DNA from 2 places in the Bradyrhizobium sp. SPXBL-04 genome. Region 1 is predicted to be linked to the other one. Evidence: predicted binding sites of a transcription regulator. Region 1 holds the regulator's gene; the other holds the start of a gene.
What was found. Region 1 encodes LexA, which represses DNA repair genes until DNA is damaged. Its sites were predicted from a motif close to TGTTCNNNNTGTGTTCNG; they were not measured.

Region 1 (3,327 bases):
TTAAGAACAAATGCAGGAGCTGGTCCGGGTCCAGCCGGACTTCCGCAGAACATAAATCATACCATCTCGCCGGCCTCGGCCGGCGATGGCATTTTCAATCCTGGCCCGACCTGGTGGCCAGGGACGGCTCAGCCGATCGGCAGACGCGTGATCGTCGGCCGGCTGTCGGCATCGATCTGCGGCTTGTGCTCACGCTCGCTGACCGGCTGCGTCACCGGCAGTTGCAGCACGGTTGCGTGCTGGCCTTCGACGAGCTGCGTCACCAGCACGTATTTGCCGTCGGGGAATTCGATCGCGTCATGATGGCGATCGGGAATGTGCGGATCGATCTTGCCGAACTTGCCGACGCGGGAGTTGATCGTGCGCGTCCAGATCCAACGATTGTCGTAACGGACGTTGTCGGCGAAGGCGAGCTCCGTTCCCGGCAGCAGGCAGACGGCCACGGTCGGGTCGGCCGCGGAAGCGAAGCCGCGCGTCGAGGTGCCGCGGAACGTTGTCGACACGATCGTCTCGCCGACTTCGGCGGGGCGCGATGCAACGGCATGCAGACTGTAGTCACACATCGGGTGCTCCTATTCGAAGATAGCAACCCGCGCCTCTTTCGGAGGCGCAAGCCTCTATCAGAGTGGAAGCACGTAACATTCTGCTTGCTTGTGGGCGAATCTGCGGCTGGCGTCAGCCGGATGCGATCACATTATCTTTCCCGAATCCAATAGGAACAAAGCTCGCTTCAGTGCATTTGGCGGATGCGAGCGTCAGCGGCCTGCGGGCGCCGACCATCCGGAATATGGCCAACTCGGCTGTGGCTGTCGCGCGACGGCACTTCGGGCGCTGCGGAATTGCTCACTCGTTGTCGCATGCGCCGACTTGCGGGGATGGTGCTGCGATTGTGCTGCGAATGCTTGCGCTGCCGATGCAGCGATCAGCACAGTTGCGAAGGCGCTCAAAACGATCCTACGCATCGTTGTCTCCTCGATCTCTTGAGCCGCAAAGCGATGAGTGCTTCGGGCGGCATGCCGAGGACGTAGCGCTTGGAAAGGGGCCAGATAATCTGCCCAAGACCAGAAAGACTATCCAGCTGAAGCGGACAATCCGTCCGCTCCAATCGGAATCATCGGTATCGAATGACCACTGAGTCTTCTCAGTACTTGCGGTACAGTCCGATCAGCTTGCCCTGAATCTTCACCCGGTTCGGCGGCAGGATGCGCACCTCGTAGGCGGCGTTGGCGGGCTCGAGCGCGATCGACGCGCCGCGGCGGCGGAAGCGCTTGAGCGTCGCTTCCTCGTCGTCGATCAGCGCCACCACGATGTCGCCGGTATCGGCGCTCTCGTTGCGCTGGATCAGCGCCATGTCGCCGTCAAGGATGCCGGCCTCGACCATCGAATCACCGCGCACTTCGAGCGCATAATGTTCGCCCGAGCCGAGCATGTCGGGCGGTACGCTGATGGTGTGACTGCGGGTCTGCAACGCTTCGATCGGCGTACCGGCTGCGATGCGACCCATCACCGGCACCGCAACGGGACGCTCGCCCTCGTCGGCGGGTGGGCTGGAGCTCGCGCGCACCTTGCCGAGATTGCCCTCGATGACGCTTGGCGTGAAGCCGCGGCGGTTGCCGGCGGCGGCCTGGAGCTCAGGCAGCTTGATCACCTCGATGGCACGGGCGCGGTTGGGCAGGCGACGGATGAAGCCGCGCTCCTCCAGCGCGGTGATCAGGCGATGGATGCCCGATTTCGAGCGCAGGTCGAGCGCATCCTTCATCTCGTCGAAGGAGGGCGGCACGCCGCTTTCCTTCAGACGTTCGCTGATGAACCGCAGAAGCTCGTATTGTTTGCGCGTTAACATCTCGACCAAAGTCCCCCGGTTGATGTCGTTCGATTCCGAGACGCTGAATTGGAGCGGCGAACCGCTACATCCTCGAAACAAATCATGAACGGACACTATATGTTCGATATGTGTTCCGCAACTGCTTAATTTTGCGTGAACACGACAAAGTTCGCGGAACACGTGTGGTGGATGCGCTCAGACGGGCAGGCGCAGCACCTCGCAAGGCGAGCCAGCTCCGGCCTTCGGCGCGAACGGTGCGCGCACGAGAAGTGCCTGTGCCGCAGCGAGATTCGCAAGCAGCGAGGAATCCTGGTGATGGACGGGAACGGCCACCAGCGTGCCGTCGTCGCGCTGTTCCAGACGTGCGCGAAGATAATCCGCGCGCATATCGTTTGCGCCCACATCGCGGCCGAGCACGGCGCGCTCATGGCGGTGATGAATCACGGATCGACCCGACACCGCACGAATCAGCGGGACCATGAACAGGAAGGCGCACACATAGGAGGAGACGGGATTACCCGGCAGGCCGATCACGCGCATCGCGCCGAGCCGCCCATGCATCATCGGCTTGCCCGGGCGCATCGCAATCTTCCAGAACGCCATCGAGATACCTTCGTCCCTCAGCGCCTGCTGGACCAGATCGTGGTCGCCGACCGATGCGCCGCCGGTCGTGACCAGGATGTCGGCGCCGCTCTCGCGGGCGCGGCGGATGCCGGCGGTGGTGGCCTCCAGCGTGTCGGCGGCGATGCCGAGGTCGATGGTCTCGGCCCCCTCGCTGCGGGCGAGCGCGTGCAGGGCATAGCCGTTGGAATAGACGATCTGGCCGCGGCCGGGCGCGGCGCCTGGCATCACCAGTTCGTCGCCGGTGGCGAGGATCGCGACCTTCGGGCGGCGGCAGACGGCAAGCTGCGGGTGATTCATGGCGGCGGCGAGCGCGAGGTCGCGCTCGGTGAGACGGGTTCCCTTGCGCAGGAGCACGTCGCCTTCGGCGAAGTCAACGCCTGCGGGGCGGATGTGCCGACCGGGAATCGCGGCTTCCTTGATCGTGATGCGCGTGCCGTCCGCGACCGTATCCTCCTGGATCACGACCGCGTCGGCACCGTTGGGAACGACGCCGCCGGTGAAGATCCGCACGGCTTCGCCGGCGCCGACCGTTCCCGCGAACGGACGACCCGCCGCTACCTCGCCAATCACCGTCAGTCGGGAATCGATCGCCCCCGCGTCGGCCGCGCGCACGGCATAGCCATCCATCGCCGACATCGCTTCCGGCGGCTGCGTGCGCAGCGCCGCCACGTCGCGGGCGAGCACACGGTGGAAGGCTGCGTCGAGAGCAACCATTTCCTCGGCCAGAGGCTCCGCGCCGGCAAGCACGGCGGCAAGCGCATCGGAAACCGGCATGAGAGCCACGGCGAAAACTCCTGCTCGCGGACGAATTGGCAGGAAGCCTTCTAGCCGAGCGCGAGCGCAGAGGCAAAAGAGCAGCCGAGCGGAATGATCATCCC
Region 2 (3,327 bases), 440 kb from region 1:
CAACGGCAGCACCGCCTGGGTCTTGCGATCGCGCGCCTGCTTGGCGCTACCGCCGGCCGAGTCGCCCTCGACGATGAAGAGCTCGGAGCCTTCGGTGCCGGCATCGGTGCAGTCGGCGAGCTTGCCAGGCAGACGCAGCTTCTTGCCCGCACTCTTGCGCGCAGTCTCCTTTTCCTGGCGCCGGCGCAACCGCTCCTCGGCGCGATCGATCACGAAGTCGAGCAGCCTGTTGGCCATGTTCGGATTGCCCGACAGCCAATGGTCGAACGGATCCTTCATCGCCTGTTCGACGATGCGCTGCGCTTCTGCCGTGGCGAGGCGGTCCTTGGTCTGGCCCTGGAATTCAGGCTCGCGCACGAACACCGAGAGCATCACGGCGGCGCCGACCATCACGTCTTCGGAGGTGACGGACGCGGCGCGCTTGCCCTGACCGACGCGCTCGGCGTGATCCTTCAGGCCGCGCAGCAGCGCGCTGCGCAAACCCGATTCATGTGTGCCGCCATCGGGCGTCGGCACGGTGTTGGTGTAGGAGGAGAGAAAACCGTCGGCATCGGCGGTCCACGCCACCGCCCACTCGCAGGCGCCATGGGCACCGTTGCGGCCGGACTTGCCGGAGAAGATGTCGGGATGCACCAGCGTGTCGGCGTGGATCGCCGCAGCGAGGTAGTCCTTGAGACCGCCGGGGAAGTGGAACGTCGCCTCCGCCGGCACGTCCTCGACGCCCTTGAGCAGCTCGGGCGCGCAGTTCCAGCGGATTTCGACGCCGCCGAACAGATACGCCTTCGAGCGCGTCATCTTGAACAGGCGCTGCGGCTTGAACGAGGCCTTGGCGCCGAAAATGTCGGTGTCGGGCTTGAAGCGCACGCGCGTGCCGCGGCGGTTATTGACCTTCCCGAGATCCTCGAGCTTGCCCTTGGGGTGCCCGCGCTCGAACGTCATGCGGTAGAGCTTTTGGCTGCGCGCGACCTCGACCTCGAGGCGCGAGGAGAGGGCGTTCACCACGGAGATGCCGACGCCGTGCAGACCGCCCGAGGTCTCGTAGACCTTGGAGTCGAATTTGCCACCCGAATGCAGCGTGCACATGATGACTTCGAGCGCCGACTTCTTCGGGAATTTCGGATGCGGATCGATCGGGATGCCGCGTCCGTTGTCGGTCACGGTCAGGAACCCGTCCGCGCTCAGATCGACCTCGATGAAGGTCGCGTGCCCGGCCAGCGCCTCGTCCATGGAGTTGTCGATGACTTCGGCGAAGAGGTGATGCAGCGCTTTCTCATCGGTGCCGCCGATATACATGCCGGGTCGGCGCCGCACCGGTTCCAGCCCCTCGAGCACTTCGATGTCAGCCGCCGTGTAGTCGGCTTCCCCGCCGCTGCCGCGCGAGGCCGTCTTGGCGGCGGACGCACGGGACTTTGGCTCGTTGGCGCCGAACAGATCGTCTTTCGCTTTGGTTTTCAACTGCTTGGACATATTTCTTGATACGTTTTGAGGGCCGCAGGCGCGGCGAATCGGTTAGGCCGACTATGCCACTTCTGACTCGGAAAGGTTACAGCTCGGCCTGTCGGGCCGTGTGGTTGGGAGCCAATCCCGGCGATTTTACGCCGCAGACCCGCCTGTTCCCGGCAATTTGACGTCCCGGCCGACCTTGGGGCGGGTTTTGTGACTTGATGTCACACAAGCCCTTGGCTTACCAGTCCTTTTCATCGAGCAGCACCTTGAGACAGGGCGGAAGGCTAATCTGGAATGGAGCAGTTTGCGCACGCCCTGGCCGACTTCGTGCGCGCTCACCAGGCTTGGGCGGCGCCGATCGTGTTCCTGCTCGCCTTCGGGGAGTCGCTTGCCTTCATCTCGCTGCTGGTTCCGGCCTGGGGCGCGCTGGTGGGGATTGGTGCGCTGATCGGGGTGAGCGGCATCAGCTTCTTTCCGGTCTGGATCGCTGGCGGCCTTGGCGCGGCGCTGGGTGACTGGGTCTCCTACTGGTTCGGCTACCGCTACAAGGAGAGCGTCGCCCAGATGTGGCCACTCTCGCGCTATCCGGAGCTCCTGCCCAAGGGCGAGGTCTTCGTGCGGAGTTGGGGCGTGCCCAGCATCTTCATCGGCCGCTTTTTCGGCCCCTTGCGCGCCTCGGTGCCGCTCGCAGCCGGCATCTTCGAGATGCCTTATTGGAGCTTCCAGATCGCCAATTTCGTCTCGGCACTGGTCTGGTCCGCGGCGCTGCTGCTGTTCGGCGACGTGATCGCGAAGCTGATGGAATGGATCTGGCGTCTCCTCTGAGACCGCGAACCTTGACGGGAACCGGATCTGGCCTTATAGCCGCGCGCCATGATCAACGCTGCGACCATTCTGTTCGCCCGTCGCCGCCGCCGCTCTTTAGCGGTTTGGGCGGTTGATCGCGTTTGAGATCATCGTCTTTGCCGCTGGATCCGGTCCGCGGCATTTTCTCTCCTGTCAGCGCGATCTGATCCGGCGGCTTCCCAAGGAGGCCCAGCAGGAGACCACGATGTACACGCCACCCTTTTTCAAGCAGGACCGCGCCGCGAGCCTGAAATTCGCCGAGGAGCGCGGCTTCGGCACCATGTGCGCCTTCGATGGTCACAAGCCGGTCGCGTCCCCGCTGCCGTTCTATCTGACCTACGCCGCTGACGGCACGCCGCAGGCCGCCTTTCATGTCGCCCGTCACAATCCGCTGCTAAAGCTTGCGGGCGGTGATGCGTCCTGGCTGCTCGTGGTCAATGGTCCCGATGCCTATGTATCGCCGGACTGGTACGTCTCGCCCGATCAGGTGCCGACCTGGCTCTACCAGTCGGTGCATCTGAGCGGGCCGGTGCGGCTGCTATCGGACGACGAACTGGCGCTGCAGATCGACACGCTCAGCGACAAGTTCGAGAACCGGCTGCTGCCGAAAAAGCCGTGGACGTCAGGCAAGATGACGGCGGGCCGGCTGGAGACAATGAAGAAGGCGATCGTAGGTCTGGTGATGACGGTTGAGGAGGTCGAAGGCAGCTTCAAGCTGAACCAGCACAAATCGGACGCCGACTATACGGCGATCGCCAATGCGCTTGGCGCCGGCGATGCCGATGCGAAGCAGATCGCGCATTTGATGCGGCAGGCCCGGCCGCAAGCTTTTGCAAACGAAACGAACATGCTCGAAGGGAGCGCGCCATGAGCCTCGCTGACACCACCAAAGCCTCGACCTCCAGCGCGGCGAAGAAGCCCGCAACCGTCTTCGTCGACGGCGGCTCCGGCACCACCGGGCTCGGCATCAACGAGCGGCTGAAGCTCCAGGGCGACGTCGCGGTGAAGACCATCGCCGACGACAAGCGCAAGGAC

Region 2: parE (DNA topoisomerase IV subunit B) is a predicted target of LexA. The motif match lies at 1,468-1,485, and genes of this name have one in related genera.

Annotation. Positions count from the first base shown of each region.
Region 1 covers NZ_CP182472.1:4,307,517-4,310,843, forward strand. Annotated here, with positions in the region: gene ACNJX8_RS20340 (hypothetical protein) at 129-563, opposite strand; gene lexA (transcriptional repressor LexA) at 1,142-1,843, opposite strand; gene ACNJX8_RS20350 (molybdopterin molybdotransferase MoeA) at 2,021-3,232, opposite strand.
Region 2 covers NZ_CP182472.1:4,747,836-4,751,162, reverse strand. Annotated here, with positions in the region: gene parE (DNA topoisomerase IV subunit B) at 1-1,467, opposite strand, end outside; gene ACNJX8_RS22540 (DedA family protein) at 1,741-2,271, shown strand; gene ACNJX8_RS22535 (FMN-binding negative transcriptional regulator) at 2,498-3,163, shown strand; gene argC (N-acetyl-gamma-glutamyl-phosphate reductase) at 3,160-3,327, shown strand, end outside.